DNA from 3 places in the Paenibacillus sp. FSL P2-0136 genome. Region 2 is predicted to be linked to each of the others. Evidence: predicted binding sites of a transcription regulator. Region 2 holds the regulator's gene; each other region holds the start of a gene.

Region 1 (5,996 bases), 3.1 Mb from region 2:
CGCGCCCCGTACGAAATGCTGCTGCGTGTACCCGGCATCGGCGTAAGAAGTGCACAGCGGATCGTGAAGGCCAGACGGGCCGGATCGCTCGATTTCCACGCGCTGAAGAGGCTGGGAGTGGTCCTCAAGCGTGCCCAGTTCTTCATCACCTGCAAGGACAAACCGCTGGAAGGGCTGAAGGTAAGCGAGCATACGCTGCTCCGCTCCCTCATGTCCGGGCAGCAGCTGGCTCTCCAGCAGCCGCAGGTGGAACAGCTCACGCTGTTCGATGACTTCAACCTCTCCACCTTGCCCGCCGCCGGGGACTGGAACAGCTTCAACAAGGGGGCGAAGGCCTGATGTTCAAGCCGTCCGCACTGGCGTACACCTATGACGGAAGCTTCGAGGGTCTGCTGTGCTGTGTATTTGAGAGCTATGCCTGGAAGGAGATTCCGCTGGCAATTCATGCTGAAGGCGGGGAAATGGGCCTGCTGCTGGAAGCAAAATGGATTGAGACCGACAAGGAGAAGGCCGCGCGGGTACTGAAGTCCCTGCCGCTGCGGATCAGCCGCGAAGCCGAGGAGCTGGTGCGTCTGGGCTTCTGGAGCTGCGCCCCCGATAAGGAAATGCTGCTGCTGAACTTCCTGTATCTCGGCTTCCAGCATGGCCGCAAGGTGATGAATATGCTGGCTGATGATACTGTTAACAGTCTGATGAAGGCCGTTCAGCAGCTCCGGCATGAAGCGCATCTGTATACAGGCTTCGTCCGCTTCTCTGTATACGGCCCGGTCATGGCCGCAGTCATTGAACCGCAGGGCTATGTGCTGCCTGTAATCCGGGAACACTTCTGCGACCGGTTCCAGGGGGAGAGCTTCATGATCTACGACCAGAAGCACGGGGCGGCGCTGATTCATGAGCCCGGACGGGAGGCCATCGTTCCCTTAAGCGGGTGGACTCCCCCCGAGCCCGATGAGACGGAGGAAGCGTACCGCCGCTTATGGACCGGCTTCTATCACGCCATCGGCATCAAGGAGCGCAAGAGCGACCGGCTGCGTTCCTCTAAGATGCCGAAGCGCTATTGGAAGCACATGTTGGAGATGAATGGGAGTAATGGTGTCCCTGTACTCACCGCGGCGCAGCGGAAGAAGGTATTGCAGCCGGAGGTCCCGGAGACCATAATCCAGCTCCAATCATTGGACAAAAAGAGCGCTCCGCAGCCATCAACATGACTACCGGAGCGCTCCTTAATTGAAGCCTACTATATTATTAATGAAATAACACGATCATCTAGAGCTTAGTTCAAAGCCTTCCATACCCAGCTCTCAACCTCTGGAAGGTCGATGCCTTCTTCACGGATGTACGCGTGATGCTTCTGCACCATGGCGTCCATCTCGTCAGCGATGGCCTGGTATTTGTTTGCTTCCGGCAGGCTCAGCACAGCTTCCTTCGTAAGATCGAAGCGGTCCATCTGGTTCAGTACACGCATATCGAACGGTGTAGTGATATCGCCATTCTCGCGGTAGCCGTGCACATGCAGGTTGTGGTTGTGGCGGTCGAAGAACAGGTCTTTGATCAGGCCTTCATAGCCGTGGAAGGCGAAGATGACCGGTTTATCCTTTGTGAAAAATTGATCAAACTCTTCGTCAGACAAGCCGCGCGGATCGAGCTTCTGGCTTCTCAGCTTCAGCAGATCGACTACGTTAATGTAACGGATTTTCAGCTCAGGCAGCTTCTCATGCAGGATCGAGATGGCAGCCAAGGCTTCCATAGTTGGTTCGGTACCCGAAGAAGCGATAACGAGATCCGGCTCTCCGCCTTTGTCGGTGCTGGCCCAGTCAATGATCTTGAGGCCTTTGTCCACCAGCTCCTGAGCTTCGTCAGCCGAGAACCACTGCGGACGCGGATGCTTGGAGGATACGATCAGGTTGATCTTCTGGCGGTCATTCAGGATCTTGTCGAACACAGCCAGCAAGCTGTTCGCATCGGACGGCAGATACTCACGGATAAATTCAGGCTTCTTGTCAGCCAGATGGCCGAGCAGACCCGGATCTTGGTGGGTATAGCCGTTATGGTCCTGCTGGAACACTGTCGATGTAGCGATCACGTTCAGGGAAGGAATGTCTTCTCTCCAGGTCTGATCTGTAGCCTTGCGCAGCCACTTGAAGTGCTGGGTGATCATCGAATCGACCACGCGCAGGAAGGCTTCATAGCTGGCGAAGAATCCGTGGCGGCCAGTCAGTACATACCCTTCCAGAATCCCCTCTGCCTGATGCTCAGACAACTGGGAGTCAATGACACGGCCATAGGGAGCCAGGAATTCATCCTGCGGTTCCTGAATGGCATCCATCCATTGACGCTTGGTCACTTCGAATACTGGTCCCAGACGGTTAGACATAGTCTCATCCGGTCCGAAAATACGGAAGTTGCGGTTCTCTTCGTTGAGGGTTACAACCTCTTTCAGGTATTTGCCCAGTACGGCCATATCCTGTGCAATTACTTGGCCTGGGGCGGAATTATCGAGAGTATAGTTGCGGAAGTTCGGCTTGTGCAGGTCTTTAATCAGCTTGCCGGCATTCGTTACAGGGTTCATCCCCATACGTCTGTCGCCGGTTGGCAGAATTTCAGCCAGATCTGCGTTCAGACGGCCATTCTCATCGAACAGTTCCTCAGGTCTGTAGCTGTTCAGCCATTCAAGCAAGGCTGGTGCATGCTTCATGTTCTTCTGATCGACCGGAATCGGCACCTGGTGGGCACGGAAGGAGCCTTCGTTCGGCACGCCATCCCACGATTTCGGACCGGTCCAGCCTTTAGGGGAGCGGAAGACCAGCATCGGCCATACAGGGCGTGTAGTATCGTTATTTTCACGGGCATTCTTCTGAATGGCGGCAATTCTCTCTACGATTGTATCCAAGACCTTCGCCATTTCCGGGTGCATCAGATCCGGGTTCTCGCCTTCTACGAAGAATGCTTCCCAACCGTTGCCGGCAAAATAGGCGGTCAATTCTTCTCTGCTCATCCGTGACAGAATCGTCGGGTTGCTGATCTTGAAGCCGTTCAAATGCAGAATCGGTAATACAGCACCGTCTGTAATCGGGTTGATGAACCGGTTGGACAGCCAGGAAGCGGCCAGAGGACCGGTCTCTGCTTCGCCGTCACCTACAACTACAGCGGAGATCAGGTCAGGGTTATCCAGAATCGAACCCACGCTGTGCGACAGGGAGTAACCCAGCTCGCCGCCTTCATGAATCGATCCGGGTGTTTCAGGAGCTGCATGGGAGGCAACACCGCCAGGGAAGGAGAACTGCTTAAACAGCTTTTTCAGACCTGGGATGTCCTGAGTGATCTGCGGGTAGATTTCGGTGTAGGTTCCGTCAAGATAAGAGTTCGATACCATCACCTGACCGCCATGGCCCGGGCCTTCAATATAGAACATGTTGAGATCATATTTAGTGATAACGCGGTTCAGGTGCGCATAGATAAAGTTCTGCCCAGGGATCGTGCCCCAGTGTCCGATCGGCTTCACTTTGACGTCTGCATCCTTCAACGGTTCTCTTAACAACGGATTATCCTTCAAATAAAGCTGACCTACGGAGATGTAGTTCGTTGCACGCCAGTAAGCGTCAAGCTTTGCCAGATACGTTTTGGAGGAATAATCCACCTGTTCGATTGTTAATCCCATGTCTTCCACTCCCTAATCTTTTTCTTTGTAAATTGAATGTATCACTTCTACATTTACATCATACATCGGCATTTCAGAAATTCAATCTTTTTAGAAATTAATACGGTCCAATATTGTGAATTTTTGAACATAGTATGAATCCCTCTGCAAACCACGCACAAAAAGATGTTTATTTTTATAATTATGGATTAATTTGTCATGATAAAAAAACGCTAAAAAGACCGGGATTCCTCCCGGCCTGCTATACCTCAGTTATGCTATTTACACCGTCCATCCGTTAATGCACAGATACGAAAGTGTTAAACTTTAGATACTCGTAATGGAAGCGCATATGCGAGAATTCGAACGGCGTGCCGTTATCCAGGAAAAAGATCCCCTCCATAATCCCCACGGGTTCATTCTCTTTAAGATGGAGCAGCTCCTGATCATTCAGCAGTGAAGGCTCGGCAAAAATAGACAAAAAGGATTTGGTCACCGCCAGATTGCGCGACTCCTCCAGATAATGAAAAATCGACCCCTCAATAATCGTCTGGTCGAGATTTTGCACAATTTTGATCGGAATATATCCCGTCTCAATCATGAAGGGCGCACCTTCAAACAGGCGCAGACGCACGATCTTATACACGAAATCATGTGGCATCAGGAACAAATCCCGCTGAAGCTCCTCCGTGGGCCGGATGACCTCGAAGCTCAGCACCTTGATCTCCGGCTTCTTGCCGTGCATCTGGAAGTTATCCGACACCCCCAGATTAGAGCCTTCGTAATTGAAGATCGAATCGTTCTTTATATATAACGGATTGATGAAGGTGCCGGAGCCGCGTTTCTTGAAAATAATGCCCGAGCTCTCCATCTTCATCAGCGCACGCTTAATGGTACTGCGGCTAACCTGATACGCCTCGCTGAGACTACGCTCATCCGGCAGCTTCATATCGGCGTACTGCCCGGCAAAGATCTTCGTTTTGAGGTCAGCAATAATCTGCTTGTAGACAAATTGGGTCATGGGGTGCTCCTTCGTCGGATCTTTGCAGAACAAGTTCATTCAAGATTAAATATATCATAATTTAGATAGGGCAAAAAGGATGAATCCACGGATTCACCCTTTTTGACGCTTGTTATCCCAATCCCTATACCATTTGACAATCTCCCGGCTCGGTTTCTCCGCAACCTCTGCTTCCATGACCGTTTCCAGCAATACATACTGTCTTTGCACCAGAAAATGAAAGCCCATTCTATCCGATATTTGCATGTACAATAATTGCGCCTGCTCCTCTAACGGATAGCGGGTGCAGACCTGTTCAATGTGCTTGAAGGCCTGTTCATATTCTGCATTCCCCATATACCAGCGGACCAGATTCAGCTTCAGCCGAATCCACTGCAGCTGGAATCTCTGCCGCTCAAGCTCCGCCCACACATAATCGTACCCCTCCAGATATTCGCTCTTGAACAGCTTCAGGATTCGTTCGTATTCGGGCAGTGTGTCATTCGAGAGCTCTAACCCCGCTTGGATAAAGCGGTCAAACTCATCAACGTCCAGGCAGATTCCATTCAGCTTGAGCAGATAGCCGTCCGCCGTATTTTGCAGGAGAATCCGTTCTCTGCTGAAGGGCTCCAGCATCTTGCGGATATGATACACAGCCGTATATAACTGCGGATAGGCCCTGTTCGGATCAAAATCAGCCCACAGCAACTCAATCAGAGTGGCTTTACTGACCACTTTGCCGCGATGATGCAGCAGGTAAAAGAAGATTTCCTGCGCCTTCGCCGTTCTCCATTGCAGTGACGGAAGCTCCTGACTCCCTTCGTAGATCCGGAAGGCATCGAGCATCAGCATTCTCCAGCTTGTCTGCGCTGACGCTGCCTGGGCTGCCAGGCCAGGCTTCTGCTGAGCATTCAATCTCCGAACTGTAAGCTTCAGACGGTCCGTATGAATCGGCTTAAGCAAATAATCCAGGGCATTCAGCTCAAAAGCCTTGATCGCATACTTATCATATGCCGTTACGAATACAACCTGCAGATCGGGTCTCCGTTCCAGCAGCCTTTCCGCCAGTTCAATCCCGCTCAGCTCCGGTAAATGAATATCGAGAAACACAATATCGGTCTCGGTCTCCTCTACCTTTTGCTGCCCTTGCAGCGGATCGGTATATTTGCCGATAATCTCGAAACAACCAAGCGCATGCAATTGGCGTTCCAAAGCCTTTAGTGCCAATTCTTCATCGTCAATCAGGATTGCTCTCATTCGGATCTCCTTCGCAACTGGAAATCGGTACGGTTTTATAACCATTATACTTCAAATTTAATGATTTAGGGGCTGGAGGAGAAATGATCTCTCCTCCAACCC
Region 2 (5,996 bases):
AAGCAGGCTCTCGAACGTCTCCTGTGCTTTGCGGCGGATGGCTTCTTCATCAAGTGTCAGGCATTGTCCATGCTTCACAACCTGCTGGCCGTTCACCCATACATGCTCCACATCCTTGGCACTTGCCGAATATACGGCATGGGAGAGCAGATCGGTATGCGGCAGCAGATGAGGCTGGTCAATATCAAGTGCGATGAAGTCGGCCTTCATTCCTGCTGCAAGCCGGCCCACCCCGCTTAGGAAAATAGACTGCGCCCCATACTCCGTAGCCATCAGAAGCGCCTCAGGAGCCGGTACCGCTGTAGGATCACCGCTTACGCCCTTGTGGATCAGAGCCACCAGCCGCATCTCTTCGAACATATCCAGATTGTTGTTGCTCGCCGCACCGTCTGTCCCCAGAGAGACCTTAACCCCGGCTCTCAGCAGCTCAGGAACACGGGCTACCCCGCTGGCCAGCTTCAGGTTACTGCCGGGGTTATGCGACACGCCAACGTTATGGCGGGCCAGGATACCGATCTCTTCATCGTTCAGATGAACCCCGTGGGCAATGAGCGAAGGACGGGTGAACATCCCGAGCTTCTCCAGATGCGCGACCGGACGCAGGCCGTAGTCGGCCACGTTCTGTTCCACTTCATGGCGCGTCTCGGACATATGGGTGTGCATTGGCAAGTCCAGATCATGGGCAGCCTGCACAAACTTCATGAAAAACTCTGGAGGACAGGTGTACGGGGCGTGCGGTGAGAGCATGGTCGTAATTCTGCCGTCAGCCTTGCCGTGCCAGTTACGGGCAAAAGCAATCGCCTCAGCAAGCTTCGCTTGCTGTACCTCTTCCGGGCACAGCCCAATTACGCCGCGCATCAGCACAGCACGAATACCGGACTGCTCCGTTACTTCCGCTACCCGGTCCATATGATCATACATATCGAGGAAGGTGGTTGTGCCGCCCTTCAGCATCTCCAGCACGGACAACGAGGTTCCCCAATATACATCATCACCAGTGAATTTCTCTTCCATCGGCCACATCTTCTCCTGCAGCCAAGTCTGAAGCACCATATCGTCACCGTACCCGCGCAGCAGTGACATTGCAGTATGACCATGGGTATTTACCAGACCAGGCATGAACAGCAGACGGCTGCCGTCTACGACCTGTGCGCCATCCTCCACTACCGGCTCAGCTTCACCTATGTAAGTAATCAAATCATTCTCCAGGGTCATGTACCCGCTCAGTACCGGCTTGTCACTGCCCGGAACCAGGAAGTGCCCATTCTTGATTATCGTGATCTTACTGCTCATCTTCAGCCTCATCCTTTCCATCATGCAAATAATAGGCCAAGCTCTGCAGATCTGTGGTGAAATCTGCGGCATGAATCCGGATATTGGCAGGCGTCTTGAGAATAACCGGTGCGAAGTTCAGAATCGCTTCGATACCGGAATCCACAAGAATATCAGCTACGTTCTGGGCTTCGCTGTCAGGCACGGTAATAATCCCGATCCGGATGCCCTGCGAGCGGATGGTACTGCTTAGCTCCTCCATCGGCTGCACAACCAGCGAGTTGATCTGCTGGCCCACCTTCGGCGGGTAGGCATCGAAGATGGCAGTAATCTTCATCGTATCCTTCAAGTAAGCGTTGTAGTTAGACAAGGCATGACCGAGGTTACCGGCTCCAACCAGTGCAACATTAATTTGCTGGTCAAGCTTCAGGATATGGCGGATCTTCTCAATCAGATAAGATACATCATAGCCGATGCCTTTTCTGCCAAAATCACCAAAATAAGCCAAATCCTTACGGATCTGGGCGGGATTTAGGTCAAGCTTCTGGCCCAGCTCCTGAGAAGAGACTGTGGAGATTTCACGTTTTTGGAGATCGTTCAGGAAACGCAGGTACACTGGGAGCCTGCGCACGACGGCCTCCGATATTTTATCCGATTTCATGTATTCTCCTCCTTAAAAGTTTTGTTAGCCTACACTTCATTCCGTACAATTATAGCAACCGTGCCCCGCCGCCTGCCGGAGTGGCAGGACAGGCGGGAACGGATCTTCAGGATAATCATGACTTATTAATAATAGCAATAGCAGATGAATTAGGAAACCCCGCCGTCATCCAGCCATTCGGCAATTCTCGGGACCATCTGCTCGGTGAGCATATGCTCCATCTTGGGACCGGGGAGCGAGTACAGAAAGTACTTTCCGTAATGCGATTCAATCACTCTGGTATCGTACACAATTACGATGCCCCGGTCCTGCGCCGTGCGGACCAGCCGCCCGAAGCCCTGCTTGAAGCGGATGACAGCCTGCGGCACGGACAGCTTCATGAACGGATTCTTCTTCTGTGCCTGAAGCAGCTCTGACTTCGCTTCTGCCAGCGGGTGATTCGGCGGCTGGAACGGCAGTCTGACAATCGCCAGGCAGGTCAATGCTTCTCCAGGGATATCCACCCCTTCCCAGAAGCTGCTGGTACCCAGCAAGACCGAAGCCGGGCTGTCCTGGAAGCGGCGGATCAGCTTGCTCCGGCTGCCGCCTTCCACACCTTGTCCGAGTACCGCGATATCCTGTGAGGCAAGTGCCTCCTTCAGCGGTTCATACACCTGGCGCAGCATCTTGTAGGAGGTGAACAGCACCAGCATCCGCCCCCGTGTTGTTACAGCTGTCTCGGCAAGGGAGTGCACGAGGGTGTCCACGAAGCGGGCATCCCCAATACTCCCCTTGACGCTCGGGAAGTCCCGGGGAATGACCAGGAGAGCCTGCTCACGATACTTGAATGGCGACGGAAGCAGTGTTGTCATCAGACGCCGCTGCTCTGCAGCCTCGCCAAGACCCAGGTTATCAATCATGAACTGGAAGGATTTATCCACGGATAAGGTGGCCGAGGTCAGGATAATGCTCTTCTTCTTATCGAAGAACAGCTCCCTGAGCTGGGTGCTGACATCTACAGGAACAGCATACATTTGCAGTGACTTGCCCTTATAATTACCGCTTCCCTCCAGCCAATACACGATATTCTCATCGTTCAGACTCATGAAGAAGCGGATCTGCTCTCTAATGGATGCCAGATCCTTGAATAACCCGCCGATATCGGTCACAAGACTGTCTGAGGAGGATTGGCTGTCCGTGTCACGCATCTCACTGAGCATTTTGTCGCCCTTGCGGATGATATCGCTCAGACTGAGGTTCAGTGTATTCTCAAGGGCAGCCAGCTCCTCCCAATCCTTCGGCTTCTTGCCCGGCTGCAGGCGTGCCACCAGCTGACCTGCTTCACCGGCCCCGGCATCGCTGCGCTCAGGCAGCAGGCTGAAGAGCCGGTCGCTGAGCGCATCCCAGGACTCCTTCACCGTCAGCAGATCGGGATAGATCCGGTCGATCACGCCGCTCCATTCGGAAGCCTGCTCACTGCCCGAAGACTGCAGACTCTGGCGGAGGGCAGGCAGCTGCCCGCTCCGGCTATCCTTATAGAGTCGGGTGAGGGTATGGGCGAATGTGAAATATTTCATCTGCATGCCAAGATGCTTGCCGGCAATATCCTCCAGATGATGGGCTTCATCAATTACAAGATGGTCGTAAGCCGGAAGAAGCTGATGCCCGGCTTTGACATCTGCGAACAGCTTGGAGTGATTGGTGACTACCACATCGGAGATCCCGGCTTCATGCTTGGCCCGGTGGTAATAGCATTTGCGGAACCAGGGACAGGCGCGTCCCAGGCAGGAGTCAGTATCACTGGCTACAGTCTCCCAGAAATCGCCGCCCCGTCCGCTTAAGTTAAGCTCCTCATCATCGCCGGTCGTCGTCTGAGTCAGCCAAACGAGCATTTGCGCAGCGGTGAGCGCTTCTTCCCTTGGACTCGTAAAGTCCTTTTTGTTCATTCGATGTTCGAACTTGCGCAGACACAAATAGTGCCCTCTTCCCTTAAAGATGGAGGCCTTGAACGGGAACGGCACAACGCTGGTTAAGAGCGGAATATCCCGCTCCCGCAGCTGGTCCTGAAGGTTAATGGTATGCGTGCTGACCATCACCTTCTGATCACTTTTCACACTATGGTAGATGGCCGGAAGCAGATAACCCAGCGATTTGCCGGTGCCTGTTCCCGCTTCAATCAGCAGATGCTTGTCCTGCTCAAGCGCTGTAATGACCTCATGGATCATCAGCTCCTGGGCTTCTCGGCTCTCATACTGGGGAAGAACAGCCTTCAGCCGCTTGGTTACCTCATCCATATATTCTTCAAAGGTAATATTCTCCAGCGGATTGACGCTTCCTTCCTCCCGTGGCGTAGCCAGCTCTGCCCAGTCCCCAACAGCCAGCGCAAGCTGGCGGTAGAAGCTCAGCTCACCTTCCGGCTGAAAGGTCTCCATCTCCCGCTCCCGCAGCAGACCGTCGAAATACCAGGCCAAATCACTGTCTTCGTCCGCGAACAGCTCATTCAGCCGCTGAATCGTCAAGAGCGGCAGACTCTGCAGCTCTTCCAGACATTTGAGCAGCACAATAGCCGTGGCAAGCGCATCACTGTCCGCCTGATGGGGACGGTCATGCGTAATGCCGAAGTGGCTGCTTACCGCGCCAAGCTGATAGGTGCTCAGCGAGGGAAAGCATATTTTGAGAAAATCGATCGTATCCAGAATCCGCCCCTGAAACGGCAGGTAGCCGCAGCGGTCCAGCGCATTCTGCAAAAAATGAAAATCAAACGCGACATTGTGTCCGACGAGGACTACATCATCCAGCAGCGGCACCAGCTCCATCATCATCTCATCGAGCTCCGGCGCATCCTGTACATCGCTGTCTGTAATTCCGGTCAGGCCCGTAATAAAAGGAGGAATTGGCGCTCCGGGCTTGACATAGGAACCGTACACCCGGGAGATCTGCCCGTCTTCTTCTATAATGGCAAGGCCAACCTGGATGATCTCTCCCACAGATTGGGTTCCCGTAGTTTCAAAATCAAGCACGGCAAATTTCATTATAAGTTCTATTCCCTTTCACTTGAGACTCTTTATCAGCATAACAGAAGTTACGAAAAAAGGCGATGCACACCCCGGGAAGTGGGGCGCATCGCCTAAAGAAACCGAGGATAAATTATAAAAGCGACACCAGCTGATGGCCAAACTCCAGCTTCCCGCCCCGTCTGCGGCACACCTCCAGATTCACGTTCGGCTCCGGCAGATCAGGATCATGCAGCAACGACAGGCTGAACAGCTCACTGGCTTCATTGAAGCGTTCCTGGGAAGCCCGGATACAGCCCAGCGCATTATAGATCATCGCCTTCAGCTTCACCTCACGGATCAGGCCCAGCATGTGATTCAGATGTCCCCAGGCGGTATCGCCTTCTCCCTCCTGCAGATAAGCCATGGCCAGATACAGGCGGGCAGCGAGGCTGTCTGGATACTGTGCCGTAACCTCCCTGAACTGTTCAATGCACTTGCGGTACATCAGCAGCTTATAATAGCCCTGGCCCCTGACAAAAGCATCCATCCCAAGCTCAGGGGCCTCCTCTTCCGGCAGCTCCTCCGGCTGAACCTGAAAATCCGCCTGTTCCCGGAACTCGCTTAGCTTCTCGGCGAAGACCAGCCATTCGTCCATTACATTATCACTGATGCGGTGGAGCATATTATACTTGGATAAAAGATCGCTTCGGCGGGCACCCTCCGCAGTAGGATAGTCGGCTTTGATCTCCTGGAGCATCTTGTTCATCTCAGCAAATAAATGTTGAAACACCGGACATCCCACCCTTACTGATAATGAAGTCAGCTTAAGCTTGCCTTACTTCATTATCAGCAAGTACAGGGGTCTTCATCCCTGCCATTGATTACATGGCTCAAAGCTCAGAATTCAGGCAATCGTCGCGTGAATCTCATGATCCGCCAGCTTCACCGGCTTGTTGCCCGCATCAACGAACACTACAGTCGGCTTGTGCGCCGCCAGCTCCTCGGAGGACATGACAGCGTAGGATATAATAATCACTGTATCGCCAGGCTGTACCAGACGCGCCGCTGCCCCGTTCAGACAAATGACG
Region 3 (5,996 bases), 250 kb from region 2:
TCGCTGCGCAATCTGATTCTGCTGATGCTGATTCTTCAGGTGATTGCCACCTCTCAGGGCTACCAGTCACAGCTGGCCTTGCTGGACGGGGGGCCGAACAATGCTACGCTGACGTATGCGCTGCTTATTGTGAAGTATGCTTTTACCAGACTGGATTATGGTACGGCGACTGCGCTGGGGATGCTGATGTTTGTTGTTCTGGGCGGTTTGGGCATTCTACAGTTCAAGCTTAACAAGGAGGACAACTAGGATGAAGAGCGCAGACAGAGGTATTCTCTCGGAGCATGACCTGAAAAAGACCAGCAACAGGGTGGTCTACGGAATTATGGTGCTGTTCATTGTCCTGATGATATTCAGCATGCTGTATCCCATCCTCATGACGATGTTCAACGGGCTAAAGTCGAATATCGAGGTCAATTCCTTTCCGCCGCATTTTTTTCCGCAGGAATGGCATTTCGGTAATCTGAAGGATGCGCTGGATTATATCGATCTGGCTATGTTTCTGCGGAACACCCTGTATATTTTTGCAGGGAATATGGTCGCCACGCTAATTGTACTGGGACTCGCGTCCTTCAGTATCTCACGGATGAATGTGCCTTACCGCAAGGCCTTCTATTTCTTCTTCCTGATGACACTGTTCATTCCGGCTACGAGCTATATGATTCCGAACTTTGTCAATCTGAAGGAGCTGGGCCTGCTCAATCAATATGCGGCCTTCTGGCTGCCGGCAGGCGCGAACACATTTTTCTTCCTGCTGCTTAAGAATTTCTTCGACGGGATTCATCCTGAGATTCTGGAAGCCGCGCGGATGGACGGGGCCTCGGAGCCGAGAAGCTTCTTCACCATCGCGGTGCCGCTGTCGATTCCGATTTTTGCAACACTGGCGATCTTCATCTTCTCCACAGCCTGGAATGACTGGTTCTGGCCGTCGCTGGTCATGCACAGTGAGGAGAAGTATACGCTCGCTACCGCTATCTATAAGTACGTTATCAATGTAAAAGCGCTGAATACGAACATCAAATTCGCAATTCTGTTCATTGTCTCTCTGCCGCCGATCCTGGTATTCCTGGTCTTCCAGAAGTTCATTATGCGCGGAGTTTCATTGTCTGCTGTCAAAGGCTGAGCAGGAAGGATGAGGTCCGTTAGAGATCGTACTCCTGCACATGAAGGGAATATAAATACACCTCGTTTGTAAACGGTTTCTCTTTTAAGATGAATTTGTAAGCTCATTATGATATGGAAAAGGGGAGTTACCATGCGTAAAGTTTCCAGCGTATTCGCCTGTCTCCTGGTCACGGGGACCTTATTGTCCGCTTGCGGCGGCAATAATAACGGCAACAAGCCGGCGGCTGACGGGGGAGAAGCGACACCTGCACCAGCAGCGACCCAGGCGGCGGAAGAGTCAGCCACTCCGTCTGCAGCACCGGCTGACGATATCACCCAGAGAAAGGTAACAATTAAAATCCACTATCCTACGCCGGACCTGACCGAGGTGAGAGCGCAGGAGGATGACAAGATCAAGCGGTTCCAGGAAGTCTATCCGAACGTGGAGATCGTCAAGGACGACTGGCAGTATAATGTAAGCGAGATCGGGGTGAAGATGGCAGCGAATGAAGCGCCGACCTTCTTCAACACGTATGCCACCGAAGCTAAATTCCTGATTGAGAAGGGCTGGGTAGCCGACATCACCGATCTGTGGAATAACTATGAGTTCAAGGATCAGATCAATCCTGTGCTGCAGAACCAGTTCATCATTGACGGCAAGGTGTATGGGGTTACACAAAAGGGTTACGTCACTACAACAATGATCAACAAGAAGATGCTGGATGGCAAAGGAGTAGCCGTACCTCCAATGGATTGGACCTGGGACGACATGCTGAACACAGCCAAAGGAGTGGCCGATCCCAAGAAAGGTATCTCCGGGATTGCCCCGATGGGCAAAGGCAACGAAGCCGGCTGGAACTGGACCAACTTCCTGTTCGAAGCAGGCGGGGAGATTCAGAAGATTGAGGGCGGAAAGGTGGTGGCCACCTTCAATTCCGAAGCTGGTGTTAAAGCGCTGGACTTCTATAAAAAGCTGAGATGGGAAGCCAAAGCGGTTCCCCAGGATTGGGCGCTCGGCTGGGGCGATGCTGTAGGTGCCTTCCAGCAGGGCCGTACCGCGATGGTAATGGCCGGATCAGACGGAGTCATTGAACAGGCGCTTAACCAGGGCGGGTTCAAGCCTGAGGATGTGCTGACCTATCCAATGCCTGCGGCTGAGAAGGGCGGCAAGCATACCGGTGTGCTCGGCGGCGACTATCTGGTCATTAACCCGAATGCCAGCAAGGATGAGCAGGAGATGGCCTTCCGTTATATTACCTTCGACTATTTCTCGGATAAAGGCCTGGATGCGCTCGATGCCATTCTGCAGCAGCGCAAGGCGGACGGCAAATACTTCATTCCGCCGCTTCTGGATTACTATGCTGCCGATTCCGACTTCGGCAAGAAGACCAAAGCAGTGTATGACAAATACTCTGATATTGTATATCAATACAATACAGATATTATGGCTCTGCTCGACGGCAAGCCTGAGGCGCAGTACAATACCCAGGACTACTATGCAACCATGTCCAATGTCATTCAGGAGCTGTTCGCCAAGGAAGGCACGGACTCGAAGGCCCAGCTTGATGCAGCAGCCGCAACCGTACAGAAGAAATTTTTCGATACCATTAAGGTGGAGTAGCCTGGGATGTCTCTTTCTAGACTTAGGGGAAGAGATGAATAAGGGGGGCAGCAGAGATGCTGTCTCCTTTTTTTCCTTTCAGGAAATTATGCCAATAACATTTTAAGAGTAATCCTGCCAAAAGTGCAACATTACTGCCCCAAAGAAGCGTTCTATGCTGAAATCCTGCACGAACTGCAACAAATTCAGCGCTAACGTGCTCTAAACACCGAAATTTGTGCAAATAATGCAACATTGTACTTGCAACCCGTAAAAGTTATAGAGAAATCCTGCAAAAACTGCAACATTACCATTACTGCTCCTTAAAAGCGGCCGGTGAGAGAGGCATTAGCATCGTTCACCCGCAGGGTAATTTACCGTCCTTTAAAAGGACGGCAAAGCCGTTTCCACTTGGCAGAGATTTATATTTATATTCACCGTCAGAGTGAGTCTGTAGAAGAGCGACGGATGAACCGAAGTGGAGGCTTGGCATTCATGAGCAAAATTCCCGAAGCCCAACCGGCATTGCAAGGCAAGATGGGCCATCAACGCTGCAGACTATCGTATTGCGTTCGCAGAATAGACAAATATTAATTAAATATTACATATAATGTGGAAAAAATACCGGTAAATGATCGAATGAAAGCGCTTTGAAAACAACTCAAAAAAAACTTTAAACTTTGTGAAAGATTTCACTATACAAGGTGAAAAGGATGTGCTAAGATAAATGTATAGAAAGAAACAACCTAAAAATTGACAGGAGGACGAGGGAGATGGCAGTTAAAAACGAAGTCGCCGCCCAAGTGAAACAAACCACCGCTGAAGAGTATATTCAGGTTTTGGTGGATAAAGCAAAGAAAGCCCACGAAGCGTTCATGGGCCTGGATCAAGAGCAGACAAACACAATCGTTCATGCAATGGCGCTGGCCGGACTCGACAAGCATATGTACCTGGCAAAACTGGCTGTTGAAGAAACAGGACGCGGAGTATACGAAGACAAAATTACAAAGAACATCTTCTCCACTGAATATATCTGGCACGGTATTAAGTACGACAAGACTGTAGGCGTTATTGAGGATAACGCTTATGACAGCTTCCAGAAGATTGCTGAACCAGTCGGAATCATTATGGGTATCACACCGGTAACCAATCCAACATCCACCACGATGTTTAAAGCTTTGATTTCCGCTAAGACACGTAACCCTATTATATTCGGTTTCCACCCGTCAGCGCAAGAGTGCAGTGCGGCAGCAGCCAAAATTCTGCATGATGCAGGCGTAGCAGCAGGCGCACCTGAGAACTTCATCCAATGGATTGAGCTTCCTACGATGGACAAAACAAACGCACTGATGAACAATCCGGACGTTGCACTGATTCTGGCAACCGGCGGATCGGCAATGGTCAAGGCAGCTTACAGCTGCGGCAAACCGGCACTCGGCGTAGGTCCTGGTAACGTGCCTGCCTTCATTGAGAAGAGTGCTGATATTGATCAGGCTGTAACAGACCTTATCCTGTCGAAGACTTTTGATAATGGTATGATCTGTGCTTCTGAACAGGCAGTTATCATTGAAGAAGCCATCTTCGATCAAGTGAAAAAGAAAATGATTGCAAACGGCTGTTACTTTGTGAACAAAGAAGAAGCAGCTAAGCTGACCAGCGGCGCAATGAACGTAGAGAAATGTGCAGTTAACCCGGCTATCGTTGGCCAATCCGCTGTGAAGATCGCTGAAATGTGCGGCATTCAGGTTCCTGCCGGAACGAAGATCCTGGTAGCTGAGCTTGAAGGTGTAGGTACTAAATATCCATTGTCCGCTGAGAAGCTGAGCCCGGTTCTGGCTTGCTACAAGGTGAAGAATGCTGACCAGGGTATCGAGCGCGCAGCTCAAATCGTTGAATTTGGCGGCATGGGCCACAGCTCGGCTATCCATTCCAACAACGAAGAAGTAATCATGAAGTTCTCCAACCGTCTGCAGACCGGACGTATTCTCGTCAACTCGCCATCGACTCACGGCGCAATCGGCGACATTTACAACACTAATATCCCTTCATTGACACTGGGCTGCGGATCTTACGGACGCAACTCGGTATCGCAGAACGTCACTGCAATCAATCTGATCAACGTGAAAAGGGTGAATCGTCGTACCGTGAATATGCAATGGTTTAAAGTACCTGACAAGATTTACTTCGAAAAGGGAGCCACTCAGTACCTGGCCAAAATGCCTGATATCACACGCGTTGCTATCATCACTGACCCTGTAATGGTTAAGCTGGGGTATGTTGAAAGAGTTGAGCACTATCTGCGTCAGCGCCAGACTCCTGTAGCGATCGAAGTGTTCTCGGAAGTTGAACCGGATCCATCGACTACTACTGTAGAAAAAGGTACAGCTATGATGAACAGATTCCAGCCGGACTGCATCATCGCACTCGGCGGTGGTTCCCCAATGGATGCTGCCAAGGGTATGTGGCTGTTCTACGAACATCCGGATGCAGACTTCAACGGCCTGAAACAGAAGTTCATGGATATCCGCAAACGGGTATACAAATTCCCTAAGCTCGGCAACAAAGCGAAATTCGTTGCCATTCCAACCACTTCGGGTACAGGTTCTGAAGTAACATCGTTCGCAGTTATCACAGACAAGACAACAGGCAATAATACCAAGTATCCGCTCGCTGACTATGAGCTGACTCCAGACGTAGCAATTATTGACCCTGAGTTTGTCTACAGCTTGCCTAAGACTGCAGTTGCCGATACAGGAATGGACGTATTGACACATGCTATCGAAGCTTATGTATCTGTAATGGCCAGTGACTATACCGATGGTCTGGCAATCAAAGCCATCCAACTGGTGTTCCAGTGGCTGGAGAAATCCGCACTGCAAGGTGACAAGCTGGCCCGTGAGAAAATGCACAATGCTTCGACGCTTGCCGGTATGGCCTTTGCCAACGCATTCCTGGGGATTAACCACAGCTTGGCACACAAATGGGGCGGACAGTATCACACCGCACACGGCCGTACCAATGCGATCCTGATGCCGCATGTTATCCGTTACAATGCCAAGAAACCTACGAAGTTCGCTTCGTTCCCTAAATATTCGCACTTTGTAGCTGACGAACGGTACGCAGAAATCGCCCGTATTCTGGGATTGCCTGCACGCACTACCGAAGAAGGCGTAACCAGCCTGATCAATGCAATCCGCGACATGAACAAAAAACTCGGTATCGAAGAATCCTTCTCGGCTCTTGGTTTCGATCCTAAGGACTTCGAATCCCGTGTAGACTATCTGGCTGACCG

The links. The regulator Rex, encoded in region 2, represses fermentation and respiration genes when NADH is low (regulators of the CRP and FNR family bind a similar motif). The targets are predictions, from matches to a motif close to TTGTGAAATATTTCACAA.
Region 1: a site for Rex is predicted at 3,772-3,789, ahead of NYE26_RS32445 (phosphoketolase family protein). Genes of this name have one in related genera too.
Region 3: a site for Rex is predicted at 3,385-3,402, ahead of adhE (bifunctional acetaldehyde-CoA/alcohol dehydrogenase). Genes of this name have one in related genera too.

What each region holds. Positions count from the first base shown of each region.
Region 1 is NZ_CP150244.1:7,536,424-7,542,419, reverse strand. Features, by position in the region: gene NYE26_RS32455 (putative DNA modification/repair radical SAM protein) at 1-339, shown strand, start outside; gene NYE26_RS32450 (TIGR03915 family putative DNA repair protein) at 339-1,208, shown strand; gene NYE26_RS32445 (phosphoketolase family protein) at 1,274-3,658, opposite strand; gene NYE26_RS32440 (GntR family transcriptional regulator) at 3,936-4,658, opposite strand; gene NYE26_RS32435 (response regulator) at 4,752-5,894, opposite strand.
Region 2 is NZ_CP150244.1:4,444,120-4,450,115, forward strand. Features, by position in the region: gene NYE26_RS18870 (amidohydrolase) at 1-1,293, opposite strand, end outside; gene NYE26_RS18875 (redox-sensing transcriptional repressor Rex) at 1,283-1,933, opposite strand; gene dinG (ATP-dependent DNA helicase DinG) at 2,083-4,944, opposite strand; gene NYE26_RS18885 (hypothetical protein) at 5,060-5,698, opposite strand; gene panD (aspartate 1-decarboxylase) at 5,813-5,996, opposite strand, start outside.
Region 3 is NZ_CP150244.1:4,691,693-4,697,688, reverse strand. Features, by position in the region: gene NYE26_RS20110 (sugar ABC transporter permease) at 1-249, shown strand, start outside; gene NYE26_RS20105 (carbohydrate ABC transporter permease) at 251-1,123, shown strand; gene NYE26_RS20100 (extracellular solute-binding protein) at 1,256-2,725, shown strand; gene adhE (bifunctional acetaldehyde-CoA/alcohol dehydrogenase) at 3,478-5,996, shown strand, end outside.